Regions from separate parts of the Paenibacillus sp. MDMC362 genome, predicted to be linked through region 1. Evidence: a T-box and tRNA genes for the amino acid it is inferred to sense, from the RefSeq annotation. Region 1 holds a T-box; the other holds one or more tRNA genes.
The links. A T-box is a leader RNA that pairs with one kind of tRNA and senses whether it is charged. The one in region 1 lies ahead of DP091_RS27670 (alanine--tRNA ligase), so its partner is inferred to be a tRNA-Ala.

Region 1 (16,799 bases):
TCTCTCTACTGTCGAGAAGACTTCGAAACGTATCATCAAGCAGCATGGTCTGTTGCTTACGCGTAAGATTCATTAGGAACAAATATCTCGTAGACCCTTTGACACGTGTCGAAATCTGAATACCTTCTGGCAAGTCAGGGATAAAGTGCAGGCCCGAATTATCTGCTATATCCCGAAGGAAGTCCAAATAGAATGCCTCCTCGGGAACCGTTCCCAAATAGTAAACCTTGCCCTCGCCAAATTCATGAACAGTCGCGGCTGTCTCACCTGCGAAGAAATCGTCTTCATACCATGCCACTGCCTCAGCACTTTTAGGTGTTAGGATATCGCACCATTGGCTGCAGGAGTAAGCTTTATTCTGCCAGCGGATTTTGTGTACATCCCTCCCTATCGGGTCATACTCAGCTACAGTGACCCCCGCCGCATTGGAAAGCGGTCCGGGCAACGGTTGGATCCAGCATACGTTATTCTGGTTCTTCACGCCCGTTCGAGGCATCAATACCAGCGTAGCCCCGTTCTTGACGCAAGTCTCTAAACGAGACGCAATCTCTGGGTCGAGCAGGAAGAGCGAAGGAGCCACAATTAACTTATATCCGCTCAGATCATCTGTCTCGTTTAATACATCCGTCATGATGCCGAGCTTAGTGAAGGCACGATGGATCGTTTTCAGATTATCGAAAAAATCCATACCTTCTACCTGGTGTTGAATCTGAAACGCGTTATATTGATCGTGCGAATGAAGAATGGCCACTTCGCCCTGCACTTCCGTCCCTTCCAACAGCGGAGCAAGCTTCCGGACTTCATCGCACAACCCGCGGTATTCCTCGAATCTCCTGCCGGGCACGTTACTGTGATCGATAAGCCCGTGCCAGAATTGCTCTGCTCCAGATGGAGCGCTTCGCCAACGGAAGTGTACGAGCGTATCCGCGCCACGTGCGATGCTCTGCCAAGCAAAGGCACGGATAAATCCAGGATGAGGCGTACGCCACATCGGCATCCAGCACCCCGGCGGGCCACTAATCGTCTCCATGATCCAGAAATTCTGCCGTTTAATTCCACGGGCCAAATCCAATGTAAGTGCTCCGCTGTATCCGCTCGACTCCGCTTTCTCCGGACTTGTGCTCGGGTAATAGTCGAGGGAAACGAAATCTAGATTCTCGCAAAGCTTGTAATAATCCAGCGACATCGGGTAACTCCAGATGTTATGCGTAACAAAATGATTTGGACAATGCTTCCACAAAATGTTCAATTGCAGCTGTTGGAATTCGACTACGGAATCAGTCTCGAAACGTTTGTAATCCAATACATAGGATGGGTTCTTATGATTGGTTCCCCCAAGCGGAGTCGTTATTTGCGACCAATCGCTGTACTCCCCGCTCCACACGACGGTACCCCACGCCGCGTTGATGGATTCGATCGAATCATACTTATCCTGAAGCCACATCCGGAACCGCGAATTGCAATGCTCGCAGTTGCATTCATTCAGACTAAACTCATTATCAGTCTGCCAACCAATAACAGCTGGATTATTCGCATAATGAAGCGCAAGCCTTTCCACGATTAATGCCGAATAGTGTCTCATGGAAGGACTGTTATAACAACGGTGCCCCCGAATTCCCGGATAACGTGGATGCAGCTTTTCATCTTGTGGTAGCACATCCGGATACGCATTCACGAGCCAATTCGGCGGCGTGCAGGTCGGCGTTCCGATGACCACTTGGATACCATGTGTTGCAAACGTATCTATTGCATCGTCAAGCCAAGTGAAATCATAGTTGCCTTCAGTCGGTTCAAGTCGTGACCAGGCGAATTCGGCTACACGAATCAAACTTACGCCTGTCTCTTGCATGAGCTTAGCATCTTCTTCCCACATAGAGCGGTCCCAATGCTCCGGATAGTAATCCACACCCATTCTCATATTTCGATCCTCCACTTTTTGTATTATTATTTTGCTTGCGTTTATAACAACAAAATAATTATATTATTAATAAATGGAGTGATAAATCATTCATTTTTGCTCGGTATATCAAAATTATGCTATTCGAGGTGACATTATTGCGCATAAATCACTTTGTTCCGAACCCGCGATTCGAACGCTTTCTCTGTTATCCAGAATCATTCGGTCACTATACCGATGAGACAGAACACCATGAGAATAGACCCAACGGATTAACAACCTATAACTGGCATCTCGTTCGCGCAGGCAAGGGATACGTGTGGACCGGAGAGGAATTCGTGGAACTGCGAAGCGGCTCTGGGTTTCTTTACGGGCCCGGCGTTCCGCAACGATATTACGCTGACAGTATCGACCCATGGGATATCAGATGGATTCATTTTACAGGGCGCGGACTAGGCTCACTTCTGCAGGGGCGTGGGGAGCGAGACGTTTGGATCTTCTCGTGGGAAGGTGTTGCGCGACTTGACCAGCTCTGGTCAGAATTGCTAGACTGCTGCAGCATGCCTCCTTTTCAAGAGGGATCAGCGAGATTATCAGCCATCACTTATGAGATGGTCGCCTTACTCGTCCAGCATGCAGAAGCTATCAAGGGCATCCCTAAACCAGGGATGCGAGACAAGCTAGCCGAGGCGGCGGAGTGGATACTCTCCCACTGCCATGAGTCGCTCACGCTAGAGCAGATGGCGTCGCAGGCGAATTGTAGTCCTTCACATTTCAGCAGACAGTTCCACCGCTCAATCGGAAAGACTCCGATTGAGTATTTAACAGAATGTCGTATTCTCAAATCCAAAGCCCTACTGGTATCTTCAAACATGACAGTGAAGCACATTGCGGAGTACAGCGGTTTTTCAAACAGCACGTACTTCATACAGTGCTTCCGAAAGTCTGAGGGGATGACTCCTGAACAATTCAGAATAATGCGAGGTATAGGCAGCAACTAACAACATAAGGCGTTTATCATGTAGACTACAACCTCTTCCTCGTCTCCCTTTCGAAGTGGATAGACCTGATAGCCGACTACTCGGTGGTCAGAACTAGTGGTGAGCTCAGCTGCAATGCCTGCATATCGCAATTAGCCTTCTTGATCACTCGTAGACTGGATGCAGTGCCAACTCAACAAGGTATAGTCGATACGCATACGCTATCGCAGTTTTCAATGACGAGCTCCGGATACTTGTCAGCACTTATCTTGTAAATTCAATAAACATGGCCAGGTAGCTAACAGCGCCCGGCCACTATTCTTCTGTCCTTACTATGGATCCATCAGACTCTTGGCGAACACTAATCCTTGAGCAGGTTCAACGGAAGGAAAAAACTCTAAACCGAAATAGTTCGAATACCCCGCACTGCGCAATGCTTGGATTACGTTAGCATAATGGATTTCACCAAATTGCAACTCATGGCGCCCCGGGCAACCGGCAGCATGTAAATGGCCAATACTTTGAAGATTGCCCAGCATAGAACTGATTATATTCCCTTCTGTGATCTGTTGGTGATAAATATCGAACAACACTTTCACATGATCGCTACTGACTTGTTCGATAAGGTTGAATGCCTCGCTAGAACTGGTTAAGAGATAGCCAGGATGATCCACTGCCGTGTTGAGAGGCTCTAAAAGAAGTGTAATTCCAGCTTCCTCTGCTATCGGAGCTGCCAATCGTAACCCCATTACTACGGATTCGATTTGACGTTCACGCGGAATACCCGTCCGTTCATTGCCAGTTTGGGTTATCAGCGTGCTGCAGCCCAGTTTCTTAGCCACACTAATTGATTCCTTGAGACCTTCCAAGAAATCCTTATGCGATTCCCGATCGACCAAGGTGCCGCCATCCGTACAAAAAGTTGAGACCGAAAGATCTAGTCTTTTCATTACGTTCGCCATCAGATTTATGTCTTTTTGTCTCCAATTCCAAAACTCGAATGCGTCAAAACCCGAAGATTTTACGAGTGACAGTGCCTCTTGCATGTCCATATCCCGAAATACGGAATCAATGCACACTGAGAACTTCATAAGTTTACCGCGTCCTTTATATTATTCTTATCGTTCAACATGTCCAGCACCGAATAAGTTTAATACCACTACCCCAATAACAATAAAAACTCCTCAACTATCGTTCTTCGATGAAAGTAGTTCATTTGCAGTCGGATCATGTTCTTGTCCATTTCGGCAATCGTCCTCGATTCGGGACAACAACTTTTACCGATAAAACAACGCTAAATTAGCGACTTTCAATGGGACCATGATCTTGTCCCCTGAATAAAACTAAAACCCATTAATAAAAATTCTCTTACTTAAAAATATTGGGCAACTATAAGACTAACTATAATAACAATGATTACTAAAGTGCCTTTCCAACCTAAACTACCTACTAAATCGACTAAACTACCATACTGAGCCCTATCAATTCCGTCTTTCATATGACCAAATGGATTATTTTTCAATTCTTTTTGTCTTAGTCTTTCTCTTGTTCTTTCAGGAGTTTCATTATCTTTGCTCATTATTTACCCCCTAGGTAAATAATTTTAATTAGATATCAAATACTACTATATTGATGAAGTAATATAATTATAACATTATTTTTCAATTTCAACGCTCATCAAAAATTAAAAAAGCCGTAGGGATGCTTTCCCATACGGCTCTCTTGTACGCGCGCTTCACGATTTAACCAAACCTTATCACGTAAATGACCAGGTAATGATTAAGGATAATATATCCTTGTACCATCGGAATAATTAAATGAAGTAATAGTCCAATTATTAGCCTTCTTAGTCATCTCAGCTTCAATACTGTAGCTATAGTTATAGTCGCCAACAATCCCATCTGAATGAAAGACCGCTTTAAATTTAGTAAGACTTTTATTCCATTGAATATACTCTGACTCAGGAAGACCTATTTCTACGTTATTTTTATGAAATTGAATCCAGTATTTCTTTTTGGACATCGCATTTGTTGCAAGAGTCAATGCTTGATTATCTGTCAATGGACGAGCATATACCGTAATGTGCTCAGAATTTCCTGTCAAAGTAGATTTATCCCATTTGATATAATCGTTCGGATAGAAGAAGTTACTTAAAGCTTTAAATTGTACATACACCGAGCCATTCTTCAACAATACTCCATTACCAACAGTAGCATTAAAAGTCTTCCCGCCTTTAGTTAGTGAAGCAGTTTTTGTCTTCTGATTCCAAGTTATTTTTACATCAAAATATGTATCAAGTTGTTCATCGTATCTGAATTGATAATTCATCGCCATACTACGGAGAGGGGCATATAATCTACCTTCAGAAAGCAAACCGTTTACTCCGCCATATGCATCATAATCATCATTTGCGGCATAAGTGCTCTTTGGACCAATCATTAAAGCGCCACTTAATAATGATATAAAAACAACCCACAAAATTGGTTTTTTCAAAATAATGATTTTCATATTTACTCCTCACTTAATTATTCATACTACCAATAAATTTTACATGAATTAGCAATTAATAATACAGGTAAATTTATCCACTAATTTACCCTTTGAGTAACAGCAATTTATTCATTAGGTCACTACTACTCATCCATATGCCTAAAAAAGCGATTGTGTAGCTCTCTTCTTCGTGCCCCGCGCAGGATGAGTTATTAAGCTAAACTGCCCGTTAGCTTAATGAAATTACATGGAAACAGTTAGATATTTATCTAATCGGATATCGGCTCATGATCTGGTCCATTCCGGCAATCGGTACAAGTTCTTGTCCCTCGAACAACTACTGAATTTTCATTTAGTGTCACCATATAGCTCGATTTTCGTTCTGTTTTTTTATAAGTTCCCCTTTCTTTGAATACTGTGCTCCGGTACCGCCAACGGAAAGGCTAAGCGATGTTAAACCCTCTTCGATTGCCGGATTTATCATTCATTCAGGATTCCCGGCAACTCATAACGTTGTTACAAATGGCAATCCTAATTCATCAGCTATTGTTCCGCGTTTTTATTAATTACTCCTTTAATCCTTCTAACTCCAGCAGCAGAAGATTGTTCTTTTTTAATACTGAACTTTCCTAAGTTTGTTGTATCTTCTACATGAGGTCCTCCACATACTTCTCGACTCCAAACTTTCCCTTCGTCATCTTTGATTGTATACACCTTAACGATATCCGGATATTTATCCCAAAAATTCCCTTCGACATTACTTTCTTTCGCTTCAATTTTAGGCATCTCTGAAATATAGGTAACTGCTTTTGATGTAATCGCATCATTCACATACTTTTCCACCTCAGCTATTTGCTCAGGCGTAAGTTTTTCATCATGGTTGAAGTCAAACCGTAATCGTTCTGAAGTAATATTACTTCCTTGTTGATGAACATGATCACCTAAAACTTCCCTTAAACCAGCAAGTAATAAATGAGATACCGTGTGCAGCGCTGTTGTTTCTGTTGAATGTTCAGCTAATCCACCTTTAAATTTACCCGCAGAAGCAGTTCTGCTCTTTTCAGCATGTTTCTTTGCCGCCTCCATATAAGACGCCTTGTCCTCCATGCTATATCCTCTTTCAGTTAGAAACTCTTCCGTCAACTCCAAGGGAAACCCATATGTTTCGTAAAAATAAAAGGCATCTGCACCTGTAACTTTACCCTTATTCTTAAGATGTTTTTGTATTTCAAATTCTCCTTGCTGTAAAGTTCTATAGAAAAGATTTTCTTCCTTATTTACTATTTCGATAACTTTCTTATTATTACCGATCAAATCTTCATAAGCTGTTGCTTCGTCTATATAAACTTCAGATAACTCACCTACAAAACTTCCTTGTATGCCTATTTTTTTACCTGCACGAATCGCCCTTCTTAATAACCTTCTTGTTATATACCCTGCATCACTATTCGCTGGCTCCGCACCATCATTAATTAGAAAAGTAGCCGCTCTCACATGATCAAGTATGATTCTAAACGACTTTAAATCGTCAGTATATTGTTTACCACTTAACTCCATCAATTTTTTCTTGGGATTAAGGAAGAAAGCCGTATTGTAAATATCCTTGTCACCATTAAGGGCTGTTGCAACCCTTTCTAATCCGCCTCCATAATCAATATTGGGATTTTGCATTTTTACAAATCCTGTGTCTTCTTTTTTGTAACACATAAATACGTTGTTCCCAATTTCTAAAAACCTCTCGCTTACAGAAGCAGGATGATCCAGTGAATCACCGCCTGGTTCAAGATCATAGAACATTTCACTATCAGGTCCACCCGGTTCACCAACAGGCATATCCAATGGACTTCCGGCTCGACTCCACCAATTTTCTTTTTCATCGTATAAGAATATTCTTCCACCTCTAGATGCCCCATATTGATAGGGATCATCTTCAATGATAGGTTCTATACCAACTGATTTAAATTTTTCTGACCAGATTTGAATGGCTTCCGTATCTTTCTGTATATTCAAATCATCACTTCCTATAAAAGCACTGATATACAGCCTGCCAGGATCAATTCCTAATTCGATAATATGCCAATTCCAAATGGCATCGATTTGCTTTTTCTTATAGATATTTTCATTTGCTTTAAACTCCCATCGACCTATCATTTCAAAAAATGTCAGATGCGACGTATCTCCTACTTCATCAATATCCACTGTCCTTAAACACTTCTGAATATTAGCAATCTCATTACCTATCGGATGCTTTTCCCCCAATAAATATGGAACCATAGGTTGCATTCCACTTCCTGTAAATAACGTTGAGGGATCATTTTCTGGTAACAAGCTAGAAGAGGGCACTTGGCTAGCCCCTATTTCTTTCATAAAATCAATATATGATTTTCTTAACTCATCTGGTGTCATTTTCACCATGCTCAATACCTCCATTTCAATTATTATTTATTCTCGGAAATTATTTTACAAATAATCAAACGATAAGATATAAAATAAAAAAGCCCTAAGCTGACATATTTCTTGTCAACTTAGGGCGAACTTTTAGTCCGTGTTACCACCTAATTTCAGATTTCTCTGCACTCTATCAATACGGGATATTTCCGATATTGTTTCCTGAATAACGGTGGAACTCCGTTGAAGCCTACTAAGATTCCTCTGTTCGGTTCACAGCTCCGAGACTGCTTCACTATTAGATCAATGAAGATTCGCACCAACCATCTTCTCTCTGTGAGATCCCTAATACCTACTATTTCTCATCATAGCCTTTACGTTTTAAGTTAAACCAATGGTATCACACTCAAATGACTCTCTTCTTCATATAACGTTTCTCCTATTCTATGTAAAATTTAACCAAGAGTCAAGTCGATTTTGCACACAGGCTGTTAAACTCTCCACCTTTGTGTATAAATTCAATTAATAAGCCACGATAATCTTTCTTCATGATGGTGAACAGGAGATATCCATTATCGTATGTTTTCCAAGTCTCCTGGTCCACTGAACCTTCCAGTTCGAAAAAAGCAGTCGAATGATCTGAAGAATTATCTACATTATCCATCAATATTCGCCCTTGCCTGATCCAGTATGCCCTACTCTCCAATTGACCTGCTAGTAACGGATCAGAGCTAAGTAAGTGCCCTGTAGATTTTTTATCTAATCCTGAAAAAGGCTCATCCAGTACAAGGACATCTGGCGTTTCAATCATTGCTTGCATTAGGTTCGTTTTTTGCAACATTCCTTTAGAAAAATGAGTCATTTTCAACGTATTAGTGTGTAACCAATAACTAAATCAGAATGCTTCAGTAACCGTTCACCCCGAACTTATCGGAATTAGCCCACTTACAATTCGGAGCATCGTACTTTTTCCGGAACCATTGTTCCCCCTTAAAATTAAACAATCTCCTTTGTTAATCGTAAGAGAGACATCTGTTAACACTTCTCTATTTCCGTAATTTTTTTGAAACTTCTTTAAGTGTTAATAGTGCCTCCGTTGTCATTTGCCCACCACTTTAAAAATTCACTACCGTTATAATATGGAATTGATGAAACCTAAACTTAGGCATCTCGTTTACGGTAAAATACAATAGCTACTGTAATAAAGATCAGTGTCCATAACATTGAAATACCTGTCCCTTCCATTGGTGTAAGGACAGTTATTTCGTCAGAGGAAGGCGGCGTATACATATAATATCCTGCCGTATCGGGAAAATAATGTTTAATACCAGGTAGAAAATCTCTCGACAATGGACTGACAATGAAATAGTAACCAAGCAGTACTACTAAAGCAGGAGTGGTTCGTCTTGATAAAGCACCTATAGCTGCACTCAGAAGCGTGGTTAACGTTAGATAGCCTGTTGCACCTGCTAATGCTTCTATCGTTGTGTCTATATCAAACCCTACTGCTGTATCTCTCATCATCATATAAGTATATAGTACACCGGATGCAGCAATAATAAAGGCCGCGGGAACGTTTATGATTGCCAATGCCAAATGCTTCATGGATAATTGAATCCCACGCCAAGGTATCGTAGCTAACGTCGTTCGAATCTGTCCACCGGTATACTCCGAACAAGTAGCTATGATCCCAAGAATAATGAATCCTGCTTGAAGATATCCCATCGAAGCAAGCCCTATATTCAGTATACTTTGCGTCCCTGCTGCCCCTTGTAGACCAATAGAAGTAAAAGCTGCGGCTAATAGTAAATGAAGAATGAATGTACCCATAAGGGTGAGCCATATCAATGGTAATGTTACTAATTTATCCAGTTCAGCACGAAGGATTTGTGTAATCTGTCTACTAGAAGGGACACTCATCCTGCAACATCCCTCCTATGGAATACAATAGCTGCAGCAATGAAAAGAACGACTACCCAGGCAGACATGACTAAGCCGCCTGTGAACGGGGTGAGAAATCTGTCGCTCAGAAACATAAACATTTCAAGGCCAGCCCGATCCGGTAAGTATAACGCTAACTTTGTAACCTTAGAAAGCAAGAAACTAAATGATACAACGGATGTATTGATGATGAGAACAGCAAGCGGAATAGTGCCATTCTTAGTTAGAACAGTAATCCCAAATGCTACAAGAGCAGTGAATGTCCAGTAACAAACTGCACCGAGCAGTTTAGACCATTCCAATGCAGGGGTATACTGACCAAGAACAAGATGCGTGGCTGACACAGTTGTCATTATAGCAACAATACAAAGCAGTATACTGATTACTGTCACAGCGCCTGCTTTTGCCAGCAAAAAATGCAGTCTTGATGAAATAACCGTTAAACTTGTTGTAATCTGTTGTCCTCCGCCAGATTCACTGCTCTCTGTCAAATACTCGCTACTGACAGCAAGCACACCAAGAATGATGACACCTTGTACACCAAGAGCTAATCCAATATAGCCAACTTCCAATAGCCGTGTGTTAATTCCAGCTATAATATCCTCTTTTTGTGCTATGCTGTCTAAGGCAGCTATGACCGCAGGGGCAAATGCTCCAATAAGAAAGGCAAGCCAAATGCCCGGAAGGGAGAACAATTTAGATAGTTCCGCGTTGAATGCTCTCATACAACATCACCTGCATGTTCAGATGTCCGGGCAAAAAAAGCTTTCTCCAGCGTGGAATGGTTACCTATTACTTCATCCAATGTTCCATCTGCAACGATTGTTCCATGCTTAATAATGACCACATCATCAACCGTCTCTGCAAGCTCTCCTATTAGATGACTGGATAGTAACACCGTGTTGCCTGACTCAGCACGTTCACGTAAAAATGTCCGGATCCAACGAATTCCTTCCGGGTCGAGCCCATTTACGGGTTCGTCTAAAACTAATATTTGGGGATCACCCAGCAGTGCAGCCGCCATTCCAAGTCTTCTCCCCATACCAAGCGAATAATTCCCTACTCTTTTGTCAGCTGCATTAGTAAGACCTACGATTTCCAGAACTTCCTCAACACGTGAACGAGGCAATCCTGCGGCACGAGCAATCCAACGTAAATGGGCCCTTCCTGTTCGCATACGATGAGCTCCAGATCCATCCAGTGCGGCACCTACGGTTGCTAGAGGATTATGTAATTCTGCGAATGGCTTGCCATTAATGAGTGCACTCCCTGAGGTGGCACGATCTAATCCAAGCAGGATGCGTAGTGTAGAACTTTTCCCTGCCCCATTCGGACCTAAAAAACCAGTCACTCTACCAGGTCTTGCTTTAAAACTGATACCTGATAAGATTTGTTGAGTTCCGCGATATTTGACTAACTTATTAATGGTAATCAACCATAACACTTCCTTTCTGTTATGGTTCCAATTATATAGAAGCAAAGTTACATCACGGATATCATGTGGTTTAATTCTGGATTACCTTTTGGTTAAGCCCTAGCAATGGTTACTCTTGTACCATTTTCATTTGATGTAAAGTTCGCTTTCAGATTCATTTTTTTCAACATATAATGACAAGTCGATAAACCAATCCCCGCCCCACGCTCATGGGAAGAGTTATCCAAACCGGGACCTCTGTCTGCAACAATGATCTGTTCTTTTTCTACATCAACTACAATGTTTGCATATTTCCCCTCTGCTGCATGGCGAAGAATATTCTGAAATAAATTATCCAATACCCGTGTTATCCAATTAGGATCTGCTTCCCAATAAAAAGTCTCCTCTGCCGGTAAATCAACATCGAGCTGAATTTCTTTTTCTTCAAACACAGGATACCACGCAGCAACAGATGCTCTTACTAAACGTACAATATCTGTTGAAACGGGTTCAAAAGGATGTTTCCCTGATGTAAGCAATGTATAGGACAGTAAATCATCCATTAGATCTCCGACTCTTGTAATCGTATGGTTGACTTCTGTTAACGAGTGTTGTCCTTCTAAACTCATGGATTCTTTATCTAAACGGGTGACATGTCCTCTCAAAATGGTAAGTGGCGTTCGTAAGTCGTGAGATAAATTCGCAATGAGTCGATGTCGTAATAATTCTTCTTCAAATGCTCGCTTGCGACTGTCTTCAAGCTGCTGAATCATCCAATTAAAAGACACTCCTAACTGGTCTATCTCATCCATACGATCCGATTGAACAGATATGGGTTTAGGAAATGAATTATTTTTAGCTGAAAATGACATGACTTCCTGTAAGCGGGCAAGACGTTTTTGAAGTTTCAAGAAGAACAGCCAAGATAAGATAACAAATGCGACAATAATAAACCCAAACAATAGCACGGTAACGTAAAACAGATTTAACGTATTCAGATTTTTTTCATTATTATCTGAAACCCCAAAAAACGCACTGACGAAAACAAGCACAATGGGAGGTAAAAAGATAAATAGAAAATGCACTTTTAGAAAACGACGAAATAATGATCTAGTCTGTTTCATAGTTTCACCCGATAGCCTATTCCCTTCAATGTTTCAATAATCTCTGGGGAATCCGGATGACGTTCCAGCTTTTGACGCAGTCGATGGATATGAACCATTAATGTTTTATCACCAGTTATATAAGCTTCTTCCCAAATTGCTTCATAAATTTGTTCTTTTGGTAAAACTTGATTAGGGTGGCGTAAGAAGTACATTAAGATTTGATGCTGTTTCCCTGTTAATATAATTTCTTCTCCTGTGCGTTTGTCAAATATCATTTGACCTTCTGGATCTACTTCAATCTGATTTCCTAATGAAATGCGTTCGAATTTTGTTCCACCATTACGACGGAATAATACTTCTAATCTTGCAACTAATTCATCCGTATGGAATGGTTTCGTTAAGTAGTCATCAGCAAATTGTAAACCATCTACTTTATCATCTATCGATGTTCGAGCAGTTAACAGCAAAATAGGAATAGCAGGAGCTGCCTTCTTTAATCGTCTTCCCACAGTAAATCCGTCTAAACCGGGTAACATGATATCCAAAATAACGATTTCATGCTGATTGACTTCTCTTTCGGCTCCTTCACCAGTTAGCAGCCACTGAACTGAAAACCCTCGCTGTTCCAATTCTTCCTTTACCCAACTGCCAATTTTCTCATTATCTTCAATATATAATACATTTCTTTTCAAGTAACATCCCTCTCTTTAAATGGAGTCCACTACAGATTAACACAATATAAAAAATAGTTTCCAGTTAAGACAATTTTATCGTTCGTTAATAGAGTTTTAAAAAAAAGAGGCCCGTCTAACGTCTAACTGATGGGCTCTTTCTGTTCTTAAATAAACTAAATTTATGGTTCAAAAAAGTGAGGGTAAACATGTTGAAAACATCTGCAAATCCTGTACTGTTGTAAGTCCTTCCTCAACAACAAAATGGATATAACAGGTGCTACTCCAGTACATCAACGAACCGCACGGAATACCAGGACTACAACTTCATAATGTACTCATTATCAATGCTAATGAGGTTCATCTGGAGGCAAGCCTGTTGCTTACAAGCTACCATGTCCCATGTGCCAATCCTTTTGAGCATGGGTTTCATACTTGAAACGATGGGCTCGGTTTGATAAAATTCATATTAAACAGGGTTGATTAGTAGATATTAATAATAAAATAAAGAGAGGTATTGAATATGATTGAATATCGCAATAGCGTTTATCTTTGTACCTCCGAAATCACTCTCGGATTAATAAGTGGAAAATGGAAGCCTTTGATTTTAAGTCATTTATCGAAACAAACCTACCGGTTCAACGAGCTTCAGAAGTTGATGCCCGGAGCTACGCAAAAAATGCTGACGGTGCAGTTAAGAGACTTGGAAAACGACGGATTAATCGCCCGGAAAGTGTATGCGGTAGTTCCGCCAAAGGTCGAATATTCGCTAACCGAATTGGGGGAGGCCCTCATGGATATATTAATCCAGCTTCGCGACTTTGGGACAGATTATATGCGGTTATTTCCGGACGACAAAACTGCCATTCACAATACTAGGGCATGATGTTAACGGGTAACAACTTGACGAGAATAGCTTCCATTCAACAGAATTAACCCTCTTAATTCATTACCTGCCAGAAGCGGCGCTTTCACCCCATCCGCTTGTTCGTCAACGATTACAACCACATTTAGCGGAAATAATTTGCCAAGCAGCGCCCACACAACGAGCGGATTTCCTCCTACTGAAATGTAGTGAACGCCTTCCTCATCGAACGTCGCGAGTCCTGGCGCCCCCAATATTTCAGAAGCTGCATGTTCGATCCATTCGGATCGGGACTGCGAGGCTGTAATTTCCGTAGCTACGGCGATTTGCTCACGACGATACATATATCGGTGTCCTCGCATAGCCTGCCCAACATCCACACGATACTCGTAATTCCCATCCGACAACCTCATATTTAATATAACCCTACCTTGTTCGATTGCTTCGGGTACGATATCTATTTCGTTTTGAAAACTGATTTCATTGTTGATCTGTTGCTTTGATGTGCGGGAACCTATCCGACTGCGGGAGGCTGCGTAGTAATCGCCCTCAGCATAATCGAAGACAACGGAGTCTGACTCCCCGGCCTTTTGATAGGGCAAAAGATGAGCGGGATGCCAGCAGAGTAAGCTTTTTGTGGCGGTAATCGGTTTTCCAATTGCCGCAGGCAGCACCATCCCGAGACGGTATTGAAATCCGTATCCAACAACCGTGGAGAGCTCAGGGCTTAAGAAACTTTGCGCGAAGCGTACAACCTCTCTGTGCGGCATTTGTTTGACCATCAGTTCTGTGAGGAAGCGATTCCGCGCCGGCTCGATAAAACGAAGTCCTTTCGCTTGATCCCCCTCTACGATCACAAGAGGAACTTCCTCCCAGTTCTCAAAAGGAATCAACGCATCTCTCAGGAGGATAAGTTGGTGCAGATACTCATTAAACAACTGCATGATTTCGGGACTACCCTTTGGCCCCATTAAAATGCTCGCCACCTCTGGCGTCCACCGATGATTATCACACTGGCTTCTTTGAATAAGCTCGAGTAAGGCTTTTTCTCCGTACTTTTGCCGGGCAGGATTCTCGAAATAAATTTCTCGTGCCCAGCTAGACAACTTTGTTCCGATTTTTTCAGCCTGATCGAGGAACGTGCTTTTCGTTTCATCTTCCGAGGCGATCAAGGCCAAAGGCAACACAGCATCTCTTCCGGAAACCGCTAAGTTGGATTGTAGATTCCTAAGCAGCGGCTCAGCAGCTGCAGATTCCCCTAGCTGCATACAAACCGCCTCGAGTAAAGTACTTGTTTCGCGAACGATATCTTTAGCACGGTACACTCCAGCAGGAAATATCCATTGCGGGATTTCTTGCGAATTATTACCACGAAACGTCAAAGTCTCGATATCAATTTGCGTCCCAAGTCGCAGTCTGCTATCCCCTGATACGATCCGATATTCCAATATAATCACTCCCTTTCATCATTTCTGAAGTATAAATTCAATCAATATTCTTGAAAAGTAGGCACTTTTAGGTATGCCAATTTCAAATAAGTGCCTTGGTTTCAAAAGAGAAACCCTGAGTAGCATCAGGGCAGGAGATATACTTATATCAGACATCCTGGGGTAATGGTCCATCATAAAACGGTTAGTAAACTTATTCGGCTTAGAATTCGATAGTTAATCATACCAATGGCTCTCACCTCTCCAGTTAATGATCTTAAAGTGATCGGAGCCCAGGAGGGAAAACGAAAATGAGACCATTGCTGACAGCCTGCAGCGTTGAAATTTACAAATTGCGTCGATCCTTTGTTTTATGGGGCACGCTTCTGTTTATATTGTTTGTCATCAAGTTGTTCTTGGGACAGCCCGATTGGTCTTCTTTTTTGAGTGGACTGCGTTTTTGTATGCATCCGTGTTTGGGCTGCTGGGGTTTGGATTGGTGGACAAGCTGGACATTTGTCCGTGAGTATTCGGATCGGACGCTTAAAGATTTGCTCGGTTTGCCTATATCGCGCGGTTTTCTGGTGCCTATCGGCTTTGCTTTTACAACTTTGATGCTGGGCTTGGTATTCGGTCCCACTGCCATTGGCACATATCTGCCCTGGTCTGTACCTGCTTTGCATTTGCAGGAAAACGGCATCGCATCATTTCCCTTGGCAGGCACCAGTTATTTTCTGGTATTTTTAATAGGACTGGCAGGTTTCATTGGGACGGTTAAATGGTTGCAAAACAGGGAGCAACAGTGATTAACTAGAAAATACTTTTTTGAAGGATCATATGTTCATCACTTGGAAAAAAGTTGTGTATGGCAAAATTGTACCATGAGTAAGTTTTTTTAAGAGAACACCTGTCAGCTCGATACCATTCTATAAACGAGTAAATACCTGCCCCTCTCAGGGGCAGGTATTAAAGGTGAATCGTATGAATGGCTTACCAACATCGGCCACTAAATATTAGTCCAGAAGGCTGTAGATCTGAATGCTCTCCACCTTGGCATCCTTGATATGAAATGACATTACATCCACATAATTGGATGGCTCGTAACGGAAGTCATCCTCCTCATTAGGGGCTCCATCACCAAGCAGTTTCCCCTCAGGGTAGGCGTTTTTGAGTGTATCCAGGCTATCTCCTGCTTTAATGTTTCGCACTGTCGCGTACTTAGGATCTGTAATTTCGATATGAAAGATGGAGTCTTGTTTCCCCTCCGGTATACTGATTGTTTTAATCTCCAGACCAGGATACGTATAAACCTTTTCTGTAAAACCGATTAACGTATCCATGTTTGTTCCATCGCCGGCACTGTACGTATGAGATTTCAGGTTATCCGGTTTGCCCAGCATCTGTTCCATCTGATCTTCATTCGCTGTATCCGAAATCGCAATGGTGTGCTCATTATAGACAAAAGCAAGCTCCTTCAGCACCACATTGCCTTCCTTCTCCATCGAACCTTCCTTAATAGCTTCAGCACTCTGTCCTTCCGAATTTTCTGAAGCAGGCGCAGTAGAATTTGATGCTCCTTCGCCTTTGGCCTGTTCGTCGGGCGTGTTTTTTTCAGCCGAG
Region 2 (16,799 bases), on a different contig from region 1:
GGTATTCCTGGTGCTGGGCATGAGGGTTGGTTTACGTTTTGCATCCAAGGGCGGGATGCGTTTTATCTCTTATTTGCCTGCTTTTTTGTTAATCGTCATGGGTATAATGAAGCTGTTATGAGGTGAAGTCATGAATATCGGTTTAACCGGAGGAATTGCAACTGGCAAGAGCACCGTGTCCTCCATGTTGACCATGAAGGGAGCACTTCTCGTCGATGCGGATCTCATCGCCCGGGAAGTCATGCTCCCGGGTCATCCGGTGCTGGGTAAAGTGACCGAACATTTTGGACAAGCAATCCTGTTTGAGGACGGTACGTTGAATCGAAAAAAACTCGGGGAGATGATCTTCCACCATCCCGAGCAGAGAACGGTATTGAATGAGATCACGCATCCGGCGATCCGGCAGGAAATCCGGGAACGGACGGAAGCGTATGAGCGGCAGTATCCCGACCGGCTCGTTGTAGCGGATATTCCGCTGCTGCTTGAGGCCAAGGAACATTATTCTTATCTTGACCAGGTCGCTGTTGTTTATGTACCGCGAGAGCTGCAGCTTGAGCGTCTGATGGTGCGCGATGATCTTAACAGGGAAGCGGCAGAAGCGCGTTTAAACAGTCAGATGGATATCGAGGAGAAGAAGCGTCTGGCGGATATCCTCATCGATAACAGCGGAACATTGGCCGAAACGCAGCAGCAGGTGGACAACCTGTGGGGCAGGTTGGTTAGTCTATGAAGTGGCTCCGTAAAAAAAGAGTGCTGCTTCTGCTGTTTGTCTCTTTCGTAGCGCTGCTGTATCTGAGCTCGAACTGGATGACCTTGCTGTATCCGATTCATTATAAAGATGAAATACGGAAGCATGCCGCTTACTATGAGGTCGATCCGTTCCTGGTGGCATCCATTATTCGTGTGGAAACGAACTTTAAGCCGGGCAAGGAGTCCAAGAAAGGCGCGCTGGGCATTATGCAGCTGATGCCGGATACGGCGAATTGGGCGATGGAAATGGCCAAGCTGCCATCGGTAAACCTGCTGAACGTTAAGAATGAAGTGGATGCAAATATCCAGCTGGGCACCTGGTATATTCAGAACCTGCACAAGGAAATGGACGGCAACCCGATTGCTGCCATCGCCGCCTACAATGCAGGCCCCGGGAACGTCAAGAATTGGATCAATAAGGGCATGTGGGATGGAACCTACGAGAATGTGAAGAGTATTCCCATCGGGGAAACCCGCCACTATGTACAGCGCGTGATTTATTATTATAATCAATATACGGATGTGTATAAGGACGGCTTTTAACGAAAAAAGAGCGCTGGACAGGCTCTTACATTGAGCCGTCCAACACTCCTTTTTAAGGAAGAATCAATTATTGACCGGAGAATTGACCAGCCAATTGTTGCTCGGCCAGGGTTACAAGACGCTTTGTGATGTATCCCCCGATCGAACCGTTCTCGTAGGAAGTCATGTTACCTTGGTATCCGTCTTGTGGAATGGAGATACCAAGTTCTTGAGCTACCTCGTACTTCAATTGCTCAAGAGCAGCGTTTGCGCGAGGAACAACCAGGTTGTTGGAGTTGTTGTTGCTTTGTGCCATGTTAAGTTCACCTCCTTGGGTTGGTAAAAGTATTATGTCTCGGGTTTCGCATTTTCATAACATAAAAGAAAAAAGTTTTGTTGGTAAATTTTTCATTAGTGCCTTTAAGGCTAAAATACGCTGAAACAAAGGAAGTGAAGATGACTTTATGAAGTGTCCATATTGCAGTTATGCCGGAACGAAAGTGCTGGATTCCAGGCCTGCCAACGAGAATAAATCCATCCGCCGCCGCAGGGAATGCGAGCAGTGCAGCAAGAGATTTACAACCTTTGAGATGGTGGAGGAAACGCCGCTGATTGTTGTGAAGAAGGATGGAAGCCGCGAAGAATTCAGCCGGGAGAAGGTACTCCGCGGTTTGATTCGGGCATGCGAGAAGCGTCCGGTATCCGTGGACCAGCTGGATATGATCGTATCGGATGTCGAGAAGGCAGTGCGCAATACCGCAGCAGCAGAGGTGGAGAGCCGCCAAATCGGGGAGCTTCTGATGGAACGGCTGTATCCGGTCGATGAGGTAGCATACGTCCGGTTTGCGTCCGTGTATCGGCAGTTCAAGGATATCAATATGTTTATGAAGGAACTGAAAAGCTTGCTGTCCAAGGATACGGACGGTCAGGAGCTGTAAGAGCGCCAGGCTTGTGCGTGATCCAGGTGCTCTTCCGGTGCTCTCAAGGAGCCCCATCCTCATCATCGATAAGTGACATTATATAGAGAAGTAAAAGGGATACAGCACGTCATCAAAAAATGTGAAAAACCTGTTGACATGCCTGCTGATTTTTTATATGATATAGAAGTCGCTTACGGGGCCTTAGCTCAGCTGGGAGAGCGCATCGCTGGCAGCGATGAGGTCAGGGGTTCGATCCCCCTAGGCTCCATAATAAGAAAACCCTTGATGGTATATCATCAAGGGTTTTTTGCTTTTTTAGTGATTCTTTAATTCTCCCCAAGAATGGTCTTGAGGAGAATTGGGGACGAGAATCGAACATAATGAACGTAGATTTATAATTTTCCGTAGAGCTATATGCGGCCAGTTCCGGGTGCCGATATGATCGATCTTGCTTTGGTTCGGTATCTAAGGGGCCATGAAAAAGCTCTTATTAGTCTGAAGACTTAGCATTGGGAAGAATGGAAGGAAAGATGAGGGTTACCTCGGTTCCTTTTCCCGTTTCACTCTGAAGGCTTAATCCATAAGCGCTGCCGTATTTGAATTGGATGCGGTGATGAACGTTAGCCACCCCGATATGTCCGTTTAATATCGAGTCCTTGCCCTCAGAATGGAGAAGATGGTTAAGCTGCTCCAGCCGGTCAGATGACATTCCAATCCCATTATCTTTTACCATGACAACAAGATCCCCATTTTCGTTGGTGTGCACATGGATATGTACTGCCCCGCCTTGAGCCAAGGTTTCAAGACCGTGCGTGAGCGCATTTTCCACGATCGGCTGGATGATCATCTTGGGTATGAGGAGGGGCAAAAACTCCTCTGGGCAGACCAATCCATACGTAAAGCGGCCGGAGAACCTTATCTGATAGATGGTGATATACGCGTTTACGATTTGAAGCTCTTCCCCGAGACTGACCTCATCCCCTCCCTTGATGCTGTACCGGAGCATCCGGCTTAAGGCACCCGCCATTTCATACGTTTCTCTGCTGCCCTGCGAAATGGCGATCCCTTTCATCGTATCCAGCGTATTGCTTAGAAAATGCGGATTGATCTGGCTCTGAAGGAAGGCGTACTGCAACCGCTGTTTCTCCAGCTCGGATTGATACAGTTGGGTATCGGATTGAACCAGCTGATTCGTTAAACCATTGATCCGCTGAAGCATCGTGTTGAATTCATTCGAGATCATTTCGATTTCCGCATAACCTTCCAGTCGGACCTTTGAATGCAGCACATTCAAGTTTCCGGTCTTTAATTGTTTCATGAAGGTCATGAGCTTGGACAGCGGCTTTAATAAGTTCATCATTAGAATACTGTACGGAATGGATATAATCAGAAGCATCAACACAACCAGAATGTAGCTCTTCGTTTTTAAAGGCTGGAGACCCTTAGTCAGCAGGCTGATCGGCGTAGCCGTCACAATTTTGCCTCCAATTTCGGGCAGCACATGGGATTGCACGATATAACGGGCGCCGGCATTCGTTTCTACGACCATGTGATCCTGGTCCTTGTTCAACAAGGGGCCGTTGATCAGCTGGATTAGTTGCTCATCCTGGCTGCTGTTGGAGTACACCAGATCGCGGTTGTCAAACAGATAAAAGTTGGTACCGGCCAAGCGGGGGTATTTTTCGATCTCCTTATTTATGGAGCGCACATCGAGCCCGATCATCATAAAGCCGGCGTTGTCCCCGTACGGGATTCTATTGCCTAGGGAGAAAATATTCATGCTGAACAGGAATTTGTCCCGGTCAAGCGTGGGACTGCCCTTTCGGAACCCGGCATAGTGAGCGGCACCGTCTTGCTCCGGTATGTTTTCCGCATCGTAAACATCGGTAATCGTTCCCTTTAACGAGACGACTTTGCGGGTGTTGCTGACGACGGAGATGTCCAATATATCGGGATTGGTATTTTTGATGACGCCCATGACGCTTTCAACCTTCTTGGCAAGCTCGTAAATTGTTAGATCATCGCTTTCCGCTAAGAAATTCTGAACCGTAGCATCATACCCCAGATTGACCATGAGTTCGGAAATCTCAGAGTAGTTGGAGGATATCCGCTGCTTCATGATAGCGATAAGCTCTTTGTTATACTGAGTGTTCTGATCGATAATTAATTCACTAGACTGCTTGTACGCATTTAGTACAATAACAGGGACCATGGCGATAATAATGAGTCCGATCGTCATGACCTGAACTCGGATAGACAGCTTTTTGAAAAACTTCATTTGGAAATACTCTCTCTGTACTGCGTCGGTGTTTGGCTTACGATCCTTTTAAATATACGGGTGAAGTAGAAATAATCGTTAAAGCCGCATTTCTCACCAATTTGCTTGATAGGGAGGTCCTTTTGAGCAAGCAGCTTGCACGCATATTCGATCCGAAGACGGGAGATATACTCGATAAAGTTTTCGCCAACTTCTTTTTTGAATAAGTGACATAAATAATTAGGGCTTAGATAAAATCGCTCGGAAAGACTCTGAATGGAGATTTCGGTTGTAAAGTTGTCATGGATAAACTCCAACATTTTTCTGATCGTTTTATGGGAAACCTCGGTTATGAGTACAGGCTGTTCTTCCGAGAGGTAACCCAGCGTGTGCTCCATCAAGTAGTCAATCATGGCATCCGCATCCCCGTAATGATATGAAAGCTCCTCATAGCCTTCATACACCCGGGCTGAGCTTGATACGCCTTCCCTGTAGAACAAAGTCATTAAGGCAGTGAAGATGAGATAGGCATCCTTTATGCTGAAAACACCGCTGCGAAATTGGAGCCTGGCGTGGTTCATGGCAGCGCTGAATTGGATTCTATCCTTCTGTTCCATTGCTTGCGATAAATTCCTTAGTACCTCTTCAATTCGGGGATTGGTATGTGGAGGAGCATTGAACACACCGGGTTTTCCGGTTGTAAAGATCCCGTACGATGCAAGAGAAGCCGCTTCTAAGGAAGAACTGAGCTCGGACAAGTCGGAGAGGGCATAACCGATCCCGATGCTGCACAATGATTCTTTACTGTTAGTAGAAAACAGGCTGTGAATCAAAGCTTCCGTCTCATTTTCATAGACTAGAAAGCCGAACCGGCGGGGGCTCATTTGAAAGCGGAGATGCTTGATTGTCCCTGAAATAACGGAGAACTTATTGCCATGAACAACAATTACCAGAGGCTGGATTTTATGTTTATCATGTAAGTTCATCTCGCTTCGTGTGATTATCTTCTTAACCAGGACCGTCTCATTGGCGCAGATCGCCTCGTAGAGTTCAGGTGAAGGAGGCAGGACTGATTCTTGCGGACGCGCCGATAGTACATCCGACAGCCGCTTTAACATATTGTGAATTTCCTCAACCTCGAACGGTTTAAGACAATAGCCGAACGTCCCGTAATTTAAGGCTTTCTGGGCGTACGCAAATTCAGCATGGGCGCTGAGCACGACAAATAATGTATTGGGAAATCGTTCTCTGCCTGTTTTGATGAGCTCAAGACCGTTCATCAGCGGCATCTTGATATCCGTAAATACGACATCCGGTCGAAGCTGTTCCATCATGGTAAGCGCGTCCTGACCGTTTTCGGCACTGCCGACGACCTCGAAGCCGTATGATCCCCATTCTACTCCTGCTTTAATGCCTTCCATGATCCATTTTTCGTCATCTACAATAATAGCTTTGTACATATGACCTCCTGTGTAGAACGATGTGCAAGTATGGATGCTGCTGAAAGCGCACTCATTTCTTATGGAAAGAATACACTACTTTTTGATTCGGGTAAACGGGGAAGCGGGCCTTACGATATAGACATTATTACGGATTCCTATGTACAAAACTTAGAATTGGGGAATGCGGATCAGATCATAAATAAGTCCAAACAGAACCCGAATTATGTCTATATGCGCCGAAACGGATGATTAATATAATAAATCACATCAAGTCGATATGGACTGCAGTCTCTATTTGAAACGTGAAAACGTATACATAGAGACGGCACACGATCATGAAAATACGGAATAAGGCGGCGAGAAAGAATGAAATCAGAGAAAAGATTGGAGGCGCACCCCTCTAAAATTGCTTTGTGGAGCACCATTCGTCAATATAAGTATCATTATTTAATGCTGCTTCCCGTCGTGATCTGGTACCTAGTGTTTAGCTATTTGCCGATGTATGGGGTCACACTTGCTTTAAAAACGTTTGATTTCAGCAAGGGGATATTAGGAAGTCCCTGGATCGGGTTCGATCATTTCAAGACGCTTATGCATGACCAGGAATTCTGGAATGCTTTCGAAAACACCGTTATCATCAGCTTGGCTAAGCTGGTCATCCATTTTCCGCTTCCGATCATTTTAGCTATAGTCATGAACGAGTTTTCACGCAGCCGAGCAAGAAAGTTCTTCCAGACACTCTTTACGTTTCCGCATTTCATCTCTTGGGTTGTCCTGGCGGGGATCCTTACCAATATTCTAAGTAATGACGGAGTATATACACAGCTCTTGTCACTGCTAGGTATTGAAACATCATCACCGTTGGTCAATGAAAATGAGTTCCGGCCGATGCTTTACATAACCCATGTATGGAAAGAGATAGGATGGGATTCCATCATTTATATGGCAGCGCTCGCAGGCATCAATCCGGATCTGTATGAAGCTGCTGAAATCGATGGGGCCAGCCGGTTCCAGCGACTACGGTATATCGCTTGGCCAGGTATTAAGAGCACAGTAGCCATCCTGTTTGTACTTACAATTGGCGGGCTGATGAGTCTGGGAGGCAGCTTTGATCAAATCTTCAACCTGTACAGTTCACCGGTATATTCCGTAGCGGATACAATCGATACCTATATATACCGGACCACATTTACAGTCGGTGCTGATTTTGGTTATATGACAGCGGTCGGATTGCTAAAGTCGGTGATCAACCTGGTGCTTTTAGTGCTGGCGAACATGGCTGTGAAAAGAATGGGAGAACAAGGATTGTACTAGCTGAAAGGAGCTGCTAAAGAGGATGGAACCAACGCGAGCTAAAAAGAAAATGAGCACCTTCGATATCGTAACTTATATTGTTCTGGGCATTCTTGCACTAATTACTTTTTATCCTTTCTATAACGTGATCATCATTTCATTTGCTAAGTTTGATGTCATCAGCAAAAGTGATTTATACTGGCTGCCGCAATCCTTTGACTTCTCAGCTTATAAGGTTGTATTGTCGGATACGAAATTCTGGAGCTCCTTCCTGGTTACGATCTTGGTAACCATCGGCGGGGTGATCTTCAGTATGGTCATCTCGGTGGCGGGTGCTTATGCTCTCTCCAAAAAAGGGATGCCGGGAAGGAACGCGGTTCTTACACTCATCTTGTTCACGATGTTTTTTAACGGGGGGCTCATTCCCTTTTACCTGGTGGTAAAGGAAGTAGGCTTGATTAATAACATCCTGGTCATGATCATCCCTGCGGGGATTAATACGATGTACCTGATTATTATGAAGAATTACTTCAGCACGATTCCAGATGGCCTGGAAGAATCAGCCAAGCTGGACGGCGCGAATGATATGTATATTTTGCTCAAAATTATCATCCCGATTTCCATGCCATTTATGGCAACCTTCGGTTTGTTCTATGCGGTGGAAAGGTGGAATGAGTGGTGGCACGCCCTCATCTTTATCAGTGATGCAGACAAGGCCCCGCTGCAGATTTACCTTAGAAATATCTTGATTACGGCCAGCTCTTCGCTAAATAGCATTGCTATGACCATGGCCGAGCAGAAAAATTTGACGAAGGTTTACACCCCGAGTCTCCAGATGGCCAGCATCGTGATTTCCTGTTTGCCGATCATGCTGGTATACCCGTTCCTGCAGAAACACTTCGCCAAGGGCGTCCTTGTCGGATCCATGAAAGAATAATACTTTCATATACAGTCATCCGGTTGTACACATAAAAAAGGGAGGTTTTACAATGCAAAAGCTACGAAAATTCAGCACGCTGACCATCATTCTAGTGCTGATGGCAGGATTGTTGGCTGGATGCGGAACAAAGGATGCTTCAAATCAAGAACCCAACAGCAATGGCGGGACGGGCGCGGCCAGTGATGATCCGTTCAAGGAACATCTCGAAATTTCGGTTGGTTTTTGGGATATCGACACGATTGCTCCCAAGTTTCAAGAGGATAAGATTTTTCAGGATGTTATGAAGAAATTCAACATTACCATCAAGCCTGTAAACGTGACATGGGATGACTATGTACAAAAATATCAGATGTGGGCCGCTTCCGGCCAGCTTCCGGATATTTTTGCAACAGATGCCATCGGAACTCAATATTACAGAAACTGGGTGAATCAGGGGGTCGTTAAGGCGCTTCCTGAGGACCTGTCCGCTTACCCGAACTTGAAAGAGTACTTTGAAACGCCAGATATTAAAGGATTGAGTGAGGACGGGAAATTCTATAACGTTCCGAGACGTATGTTCCCTACGGTTCAGTGGAGCGTACTTGACCGCCCTGTATTGTACAGATGGGATCTTGCCCAGCAAGCGGGTATCACCAAGGAGCCTGAAACCTGGGATGAATTCAAAGCCATGCTGCAAGCGATTGTAGAACAAGATCCGGAAGGCAAAGGGATTACAGGTCTTACATCATCTACGGTTAAAATGCTTGGCGGATTCTTCTGGTTGTACGGTAATGCTGCGGCAACAAGCGACGGCAGCGGAAGCGATTTTAAATGGATCAAGGAAGACGGGAAGTTCATACCGGCTGTATTCAGCAAAAACGCGCTTCCTGCTCTGCAAAACATGAGGGATATGTATGACAACAAACTGGTTGACCCGGATATCGCATTGACCAAACCGGACTCTGCGTATGATAAATTTGTTTCCGGTAAATCAGCAGCACTGCTGATGGGTGGAGGATTTAAAGGCATTGATCAGAACGTTTATGAGAAGCGTTGGAAAACAGTGTATCCAGACGCAGAATTCACGGAAAACGTAAAAATATTGAAGCCGCTAATAGGTCCGGACGGCGAACGCTATCATCCAGTATTTAAGACTTATTGGTCTGAAAGCTACTTTAACGCCAAGATGGATGATAAGAAGCTTGACCGTATTATGAGACTGTACGATTATATTCTTTCCGAAGAAGGCAGCACATTGCTGACTTATGGCATTGAAGGTGAAGATTACAAAATTGAAGGGGACAAGAAGGTTCCTCTCCACGAAGAGAGCCTGATGTTGAAGTATCCAGCTATTAACACACTGTTAAACCTGGTTACTTACAACACTTCGGATACTTATGCAATGGATAATCCAACGATTACTAACAAAAAGGTCAGACAGGAAGCGGTTGACTTCATTGATTGGAGTATTAAAAACTCCAAACTGCCGGATTATGATATCCGCCTGACTTACCTGTCCACACCGACCAAGGATAAATTCAGTGTGCTGGATCATGATGATTTGCTGAAGGTCATGCTGAGCAAAGAGCCGGTAGAGCAGGCTTGGAATAATATTTTGAATAACTACAAATCCAAGGGACTCGATCAGATGATTGAAGAGGTCAACGCCAAAGCGAAAGAGTCCGGCATTGAATAACAAAAGGCAATAGCAGCAGGTAGTACCGCAAAAAGCGTCTCTTTTATTAAAGGAAATGTCCAGTGACTTGGAACAAATTCTAATAAATAGGGGCTCTTTTGCGTTATCTGGTTTCTAGATCATGAATCGAGACGGGAGTGAGGAGAAACAAATTTTAACGGTAACGGTACAGATGTATCACAGCGGGAGTTTGAAGCGGCAAAACCATTGAACCCGGGAGAGATCAGCGGTGTTATTCCGATTCAGGGCGGATTTGCCTTGCTGCACAGGAAAAAACCAGGGCAGGCCCGTTCGGGTCTGTCCTGGTTCCTTGTGTTCATTATAGAATATGGCTCAGGCAAGCTACCGTTTTTCTTCCTATCATCAATTTACCGTCCTGTACAAATCCTTCTTCTCGATCTTCCAGCTCCTGAATGAGTCTCGCCCTCCATTCATGAAGTCTCGGTTCTTGATCCGTATTGGCTGCTAAATTCACTGTTTCATGCGGGTCCGCCGTCAGGTCGAACAGCTGCTCCTCCCCCGTCTGGGAGTACCATATGTATTTCGTTGACCCGTCTGTAACCCAATGGTTGGATTGTTCGCCGAATGCCTGCTCTCCATGAATGTAGGAGCGCCAAGCCGTGTCTCTACCTGTACACAGCGGCAGCAGGCTCTGTCCTTCGACGGATGGTGGGATTTCCGCACCCGCTGCATCAAGGAAGGTTGGCATAATGTCCCGGAGCTCTATCACTTCTTGTACCCGGCTGCCCTTTGAGAAGCCGTATCTGCCTGAAGGGTCGTTAACAATAAACGGAATTCTGGTGCTGCCTTCATAAGCAAGGGACTTGCGGAAATAATGATGGTCCCCTAATAACTCCCCATGATCTGAGGTGAATAGGATAATTGTATTTTGGTAGATTCCGTATTCCTTCACAGCATTGAGCAATCTGCCGATCTGATCGTCAATGTGGGTGAGCAAAGCGTAGTAGGCGGCCTGGGCCCGATGGAGACGACGTTCCGGTATTTTACCGCGATTCGTTGTTGGATCAAAGCTTCCCGCTTCGGCTTTAACTTGATCCACCCAGTCACCGATAGGGGGATCTGGCATTTCCAAATCTTTGTACATGTCAAAATACGCCTGCGGCGGGTCCAGCGGAGAATGCGGGCGAACAAAGGATGTCCACAAAAAGAAAGGCTTATCGGGATCACGCCGTCTCAGAAAGTCGATAGATTGTTCGACGGCCCAGTTGGTGGGATGAAGGCGCTCAGGCAGATGCCAAGGCCGTGCTACCGTGGAGGCATTACAGTCGAGCCCCAAGTCCAGCAGATCATGTTCTGCGCCTGCTGTTTGCCGCAGCCATACCAGGTAGTCGTCAGCCTGATCAAAATGAGAGCCGTAAGGAGTATGTCGATCTCGATTGTGGTGCAGGTATCCGTCATGCAGTACAACATTATGGAAGCCGCACAGATTACGTGCGGGGTACACGTGCATTTTGCCTACACATTGGGTGTGGTAGCCGGCCTTAGCCAGTTCCCCCGGCAGCATATGCTCGTAACGCCATGGCACTTTATCCTGATATCCTACTCGGCCATGAGAACGCTGGCTCATACCTGTGAAAATGGCAGCTCTTGCCGGGATGCATGTCGGTGTTGCCGAGTAAGCGCGATCAAAGAGCACACCGGTTTGGGCCAAATGATCCAAGTTCGGTGTCTCTACAATCGGGTGACCGAGAAGGCTCAGGCAATCTGCTCTCATCTGATCGACTGTAATTAGCAAAATATTGGGTTTCACTTCATGCCTCCAAACTATGACTTTTTACTTCATTCTATCAAAGTTCAGGATTTGATTATACAATCGATTGTTCATTCGGCTGATTTCGTCACACGTGATTTCATAGTAACTGACGTTGTTACAAGAACATCTTTGATGTACGCCTTCCCGTGCATCACTCTTTACGGGCCGATACCTCATGTTCATGGAGCATGGAATATAGGAGTATCACTGAATGAGGATGAAATAACGCTCTGTGACCATCTGAAGCAGTCTGGTTACCGTACGGTTGGGGTTGGTAAAATGCATTTTCGATCCTCGATGCAAATGGGATGGAGGAAGAATGACTGGTTGTGTTTACGAGCGATCACGGCGAGCTGCCGAGTGTCCATGTTCCATGCTGACTAGGTACATTCAATAATGAAGGCGCGGCTTGGTGTCGACGGAGGATTTGGACGATAGGCCCGGTCGAAAGATTGTACCCACATGTGCCAGACGACCAAGATTCAGCGCCCCCATGAACAGATGTTAAACATGCCGATCGTATTTCAGTGTTGCAGTCGCTTCGTAACGGGACTTGCGGTTTCTATATAATCTATCCAACACTTTCAAGCCGAAATAGTGCCTAAGTTAAAGCTCTATTGTTTTCCACACATTCAAGGCTGCCCCGGTAACGACGGCGGCCTCTTTGAGCTGGCCTTTCGAGAACTGAGGTTTATATTTCGAAGAGTAATGCACGTGTTTAAGAGCTATTTTAGTCGATTCTTCGAAATACATTTGGTTTGATGTAATGAGCGAACCGCCAAGGATGACCATCTCAGGATGCAAGGTGTTGATTAGGTTGGCCAAGCCGATACCAAAATAGGCTGCGGAGCGGCTGAACATCTCTCTCACGGATGGATCGCCTGCCTTTAATGCCTGAAGCAGTGTATCGTAACGAAGCTGCTCGGGCGGAATCTCCAACTGTTGGTCATGGTTTAAGAAAACGCCCATTTTTGCAAGAGACCTTGCTTCCTTTTCTAAAGCTTCAATGGATGCATATGCCTCAAGAGCACCATAATTGCCCGAAGCATTCAATCGGGGACCGTCGCACTGAATAATCATTTGCCCAATGGAACCCTCCATATCGACCGTTCCATGCACGATCCGCCCGTGAGACATTATGGCTGAACGCAGGCTTACTCCCGCATGGACGTACAAGGCATGTTGGATACTTTGATCACGCAGGGCCCATTGTTCGCCCATTAGGGCCGCATTTGTTCCATTTTCCAGCAACGTCAACCAGCCGGTTTCGCGGTGGAACAGTTCACAGATCGGAATGTCATGCCAGCCCTTCGCCGGAAAATACAACGGGTCCAGAACGGTTCCCGTATTCCGGTCTAAGGGACCGACGGATCCGATCCCGACCCCCAGGATCTTGTCCTGAGGAATGGCATGGTCCCTCAAGAAATTTCGCATTTGTCCTACGGTGTACTCCAGAAAGCGCTCGGGAGTCATCGCCTCGTCCATCCGCCAGTGGACAACAGACCGCGGATTCAAATGCATATCGAACAAGCCGAGAGAGGAGTGAATCCTGGAAATCTCCAGTCCGAAGATGTAACCATAATCGGCAAGGGTTCGGTATAGAATTGGCCGTCTCCCGCCCCGAGAAGGTCCAAACTCCGCGGCCTCAATCAGCTTTTCCTCGATCATTTCATCAAGGAGACGGGTGAGGGTGCTGCTGGTTAGGTTGGTTTGAGCGAGCAAATCAGCCTTGGCAGCCGTATCCTTCTCTGCAATCCGTGTATAAACCAGTTTTTTAGGCCCCATTATGTATTGTTCATCGATTAACATATGCTGCTCCTTCAATTCATCCCTTAGTTAATCTGATTATAGCGGACAATATGCTTAAATACCACGGGGCTAACTTTTTGCCAAAAAGGAATAAATATATTGCATTTATCCTCGGATTTTTCGTTAATAACAAAAAAATACCCTGTCCACAACCAAGTTTATAAAATATTTAGATGATAATAAGCAAACTTTATACCAAAATGAAATAAAGATGATACAATGAGATGGGTGAAAGGAGATGGGAAGACATGTTATGGTCACGTGAAAAGTTATCCCTCGTACTACAGTTGTTTGCTGTTTTTTTTCGGATCGGTCCTTCAACCTTTGGCGGGGGATATGCAATGATACCGGTAATTGAAAAAGAATTTTTACGAAAACGAAAGTGGTTTGACGAATTAGAAATGACGGATATGATTTCCCTGGCGGGTACGGGACCCGGAGGCGTTGGTGTAAACTTGGCAGCCTTTATAGGATACAGAAATGCAGGAATGGCCGGGGCGGTAGCAGCCGTCGCCGGCATAACGCTGCCGACGTTTTTAATCGTGCTTTCACTCAGCTTGGGGTATTTGTTTCTTCACGATATGCCTAAGGTGGAAGCAGCATTAAAAGGTATTCACGGCGCAGTTATCGCCCTGATCCTTATGGCAGCTTACCGGATCGCCAAACAAGCCGTATTTGACAGTTCAACGGCCGTTATGGTTATTGTGACCATTGTCCTGCTTCTATCTGCACAGTTCAGTCCGATGTATATGATTGCGTTCGGTCTGCTCGCCGGGATTATCGTCATCCAGGGAAAGAAATGGTTCGGTTTAGATATCCACACCGAAAAAGAAAAGAAAAGCCACAGCAATCAGGATCCTGTACAGCCTGAATATTTCATTTAAACAGCATAAGAAAGAAGGATAACTATGCTCTGGGAGTTATTGTTTACGTTTTTGATAATCGGACTAGTATCGTTCGGCGGAGGATATGCCGTAATTCCGCTGATTCAATATGAGGTTACCGAGAAGGGATGGCTAACAACGGAACAGCTGCAAGAAGCCATTACGCTTGCAGGCATGGCTCCGGGGCCGATTGCCACGAATACAGCGACACTGATCGGATATCAGACCAAGGGAACGCTTGGCGCCATTTTCTCTACGCTTGGCATGGTGCTGCCTTCGTTGGTTATCATTATCGCCTTAGCTGCATTTTTTTATCGCGTGCAGCATAACCGATGGGTGAAGTCCTCCTTCTATGGTCTAAGACCGATCATTGCGGGACTAATCTTTTATGCGGCTATCCATTTCGGCTTTATGGGGCAGCATCAGATGGGTTTCTCATGGTTTACCATAGGGACACTGGTGATCTGCGGTGCCAGTCTCTTTTTGCTGTTTAAGTATAAGCTTCATCCGCTCCTGCTTATTCTTGTCGGCGCGGCTGCAGGTATCGTATTATTTTAACTAGATAAAGAGATTGTCAGATTATACAGGTTTAGCGGCCTATCACCGGCTGACAGCCGCCCGCAACCCGAATACCTGAAGCCGACGGGAAAACGTTCGATGCGTGGCGGATTATACTTGCGTCACCGATCGTATTGCAACCGTTACCGCGTAGACGCACGAGCTCCAATACGCGGATAGTTCGTCAGGAAACTGTGGATTTCGTGTAGCACGTTCTTTGTAAGTCAGATGATGACAATAAAAGCACTCCTTAAGTGCCCCTTTTCAACATAAACGGTTAACAAAATCCTCTTCCTCATGAACCTTTACGTCCAAGTTAAACAGATAGTGCACGCCACCCTCTTTAGAAATGACACTGAAAGGGATGTTGGGGCGGTGAATTAACACATCTCCGGTTTGGGCTGCGTATTCCTTGCCTTCCGAGCTCGTGATTAGATTGCCTTGTTTCATATAGGAGACAGTGTAGCACGACTGGGTGTAATCTAGTACAACCCTGGATTGATACCGGACCTTTTTTACATCGAATATTGTGATTCCAATATGATTGTTAGTAGTAGCGGAACTCACCAGATACCGTCGCTCCTCTCAGGCAAACGTCTTCGCGGCTTGACAGCCTGGCTTCGGTTTCTGTACTGGCCGGGCGTCTCTCCCGTTAACGATTTGAATACTCTGTAAAAATGAGCAGGTGTCTCATATCCGCATTTCTCTGCGATCACATTCACATTCTCGTCGGAAAACGATAGAAGTTCCTTGGCTTTAATGATTCGTTTGGTGTTGACATAGCCTATAACGTTCAGTGAAGTTAACTGCCGGAACACTCTGGAGAAATGAGAAGGCGATACGCAGGCTTCCCTTGCAAGGTCAGTCAGATGAATCTCTCGCTCGGGATGCTCGTCAATCCGCTTTAGAGCCCGCAGTATCCAGGAGGGGCCAATCCGCGGGCTTTCGTGCTGGGTTATTTCATCGGTAAGGAGATGACGATTAATTTGCAGAAGTAACTGGCCGATCGTCAGCAGCACGGCTTCACGGTATCCCGTTTCCTGGTTCGCGAACTCGTCCGCGATTTGCTTGATTGCCATTTCGGCAGCGATTCGCAGTGATCCCGCCAGTCCAATCTTGAACTGCTTTTTTTTGCGGGCGATTTCATAGCATTGAAGCGGAAAGTATCCGTCGCCGAGCGAAGGCCCGGCAATGAGAGACGGTGCAAAGAATATCGCCGATGAGACGATTGGGTCTTCTAGGTCCGGTAGAGAATGATGGATCGTGTTGCCGGGGATGACGAACAGATCGCCGGCGCTTTTTTGGTACCAGCAATTGTCGATGAAAAATATCCCTTGGCCACTGTGCACATAAACGAGTTCATAATGATCATGCAGATGATCGGGGAGTTCATTGTCCGGGTACTTTATTGTCTTATACACAATTTCAAACGGAAACAGCGGATCTCCTGCAAATGATTTACGGTAGGGCTGCATGGATGGAGACCTCCTTTTCGGCTGCTTGTTCATATCAAAAAAGGATATAAAAATGCCTGTTCTAGACATTACAATATCATAAAACGGAATATACAATAAGGGTATTCAAGCTTAGATACCAATGAAATGGTGATAACGAGGTGGTTGTTTAACATGAGAATCGATGCCCATCAGCACTACTGGTCTATCGCACGCGGGGATTACGGATGGATTACGCCGGAGATTCCGAAGCTTTACCGCGATTTTTTGCCAGCCGATCTGGAGCCGCATTTACGCGTCCATGGGCTGGATGGTACGATCCTGGTTCAAGCCGCCCCGACTGTCTCGGAAACAGACTTTATTCTGAGGCTGGCTGAACAGACGCCTTCCATACTTGGCGTCGTAGGCTGGCTCGATCTGTTCGACCCGAACCATCGACTGCATTACGAGAGATTCAGCCGCCACCCGAAATTTGCAGGCTTTCGTATCATGATCCAGGACATGCCCGACGCAGCGCGAAT

Region 2: it encodes a tRNA-Ala, which carries the amino acid that the T-box ahead of DP091_RS27670 (alanine--tRNA ligase) is inferred to sense. The anticodon was not compared.

What each region holds. Positions count from the first base shown of each region.
Region 1 is NZ_QLYT01000068.1:14,459-31,257, reverse strand. Features, by position in the region: gene DP091_RS27695 (beta-galactosidase) at 1-1,918, opposite strand, end outside; gene DP091_RS32420 (helix-turn-helix transcriptional regulator) at 2,035-2,898, shown strand; gene DP091_RS27685 (hydroxypyruvate isomerase family protein) at 3,210-3,968, opposite strand; gene DP091_RS27680 (DUF6366 family protein) at 4,250-4,456, opposite strand; gene DP091_RS27675 (stalk domain-containing protein) at 4,657-5,385, opposite strand; gene DP091_RS27670 (alanine--tRNA ligase) at 5,911-7,782, opposite strand; T-box leader at 7,891-8,133, opposite strand; gene DP091_RS32135 (hypothetical protein) at 8,222-8,617, opposite strand; gene DP091_RS32130 (ATP-binding cassette domain-containing protein) at 8,672-8,797, opposite strand; gene DP091_RS27660 (ABC transporter permease) at 8,917-9,675, opposite strand; gene DP091_RS27655 (ABC transporter permease) at 9,672-10,421, opposite strand; gene DP091_RS27650 (ABC transporter ATP-binding protein) at 10,418-11,131, opposite strand; gene DP091_RS27645 (HAMP domain-containing sensor histidine kinase) at 11,224-12,234, opposite strand; gene DP091_RS27640 (response regulator transcription factor) at 12,231-12,908, opposite strand; gene DP091_RS27635 (winged helix-turn-helix transcriptional regulator) at 13,411-13,773, shown strand; gene DP091_RS27630 (hypothetical protein) at 13,776-15,200, opposite strand; gene DP091_RS27625 (hypothetical protein) at 15,491-15,985, shown strand; gene DP091_RS27620 (hypothetical protein) at 16,193-16,799, opposite strand, start outside.
Region 2 is NZ_QLYT01000014.1:29,638-46,436, reverse strand. Features, by position in the region: gene DP091_RS05950 (MntP/YtaF family protein) at 1-121, shown strand, start outside; gene coaE (dephospho-CoA kinase) at 131-730, shown strand; gene DP091_RS05940 (lytic transglycosylase domain-containing protein) at 727-1,293, shown strand; gene DP091_RS05935 (alpha/beta-type small acid-soluble spore protein) at 1,361-1,588, opposite strand; gene nrdR (transcriptional regulator NrdR) at 1,737-2,210, shown strand; tRNA gene DP091_RS05925 (tRNA-Ala) at 2,388-2,460, shown strand; gene DP091_RS05920 (sensor histidine kinase) at 2,683-4,470, opposite strand; gene DP091_RS05915 (response regulator transcription factor) at 4,467-5,909, opposite strand; gene DP091_RS05905 (ABC transporter permease) at 6,258-7,205, shown strand; gene DP091_RS05900 (carbohydrate ABC transporter permease) at 7,228-8,121, shown strand; gene DP091_RS05895 (extracellular solute-binding protein) at 8,174-9,799, shown strand; gene DP091_RS05890 (arylsulfatase) at 10,119-11,570, opposite strand; gene DP091_RS05885 (ROK family protein) at 12,180-13,382, opposite strand; gene DP091_RS05880 (chromate transporter) at 13,631-14,266, shown strand; gene DP091_RS05875 (chromate transporter) at 14,291-14,824, shown strand; partial or broken gene DP091_RS32460 (SUMF1/EgtB/PvdO family nonheme iron enzyme) at 14,862-15,047, shown strand; gene DP091_RS05860 (helix-turn-helix transcriptional regulator) at 15,388-16,299, opposite strand; gene DP091_RS05855 (amidohydrolase family protein) at 16,453-16,799, shown strand, end outside.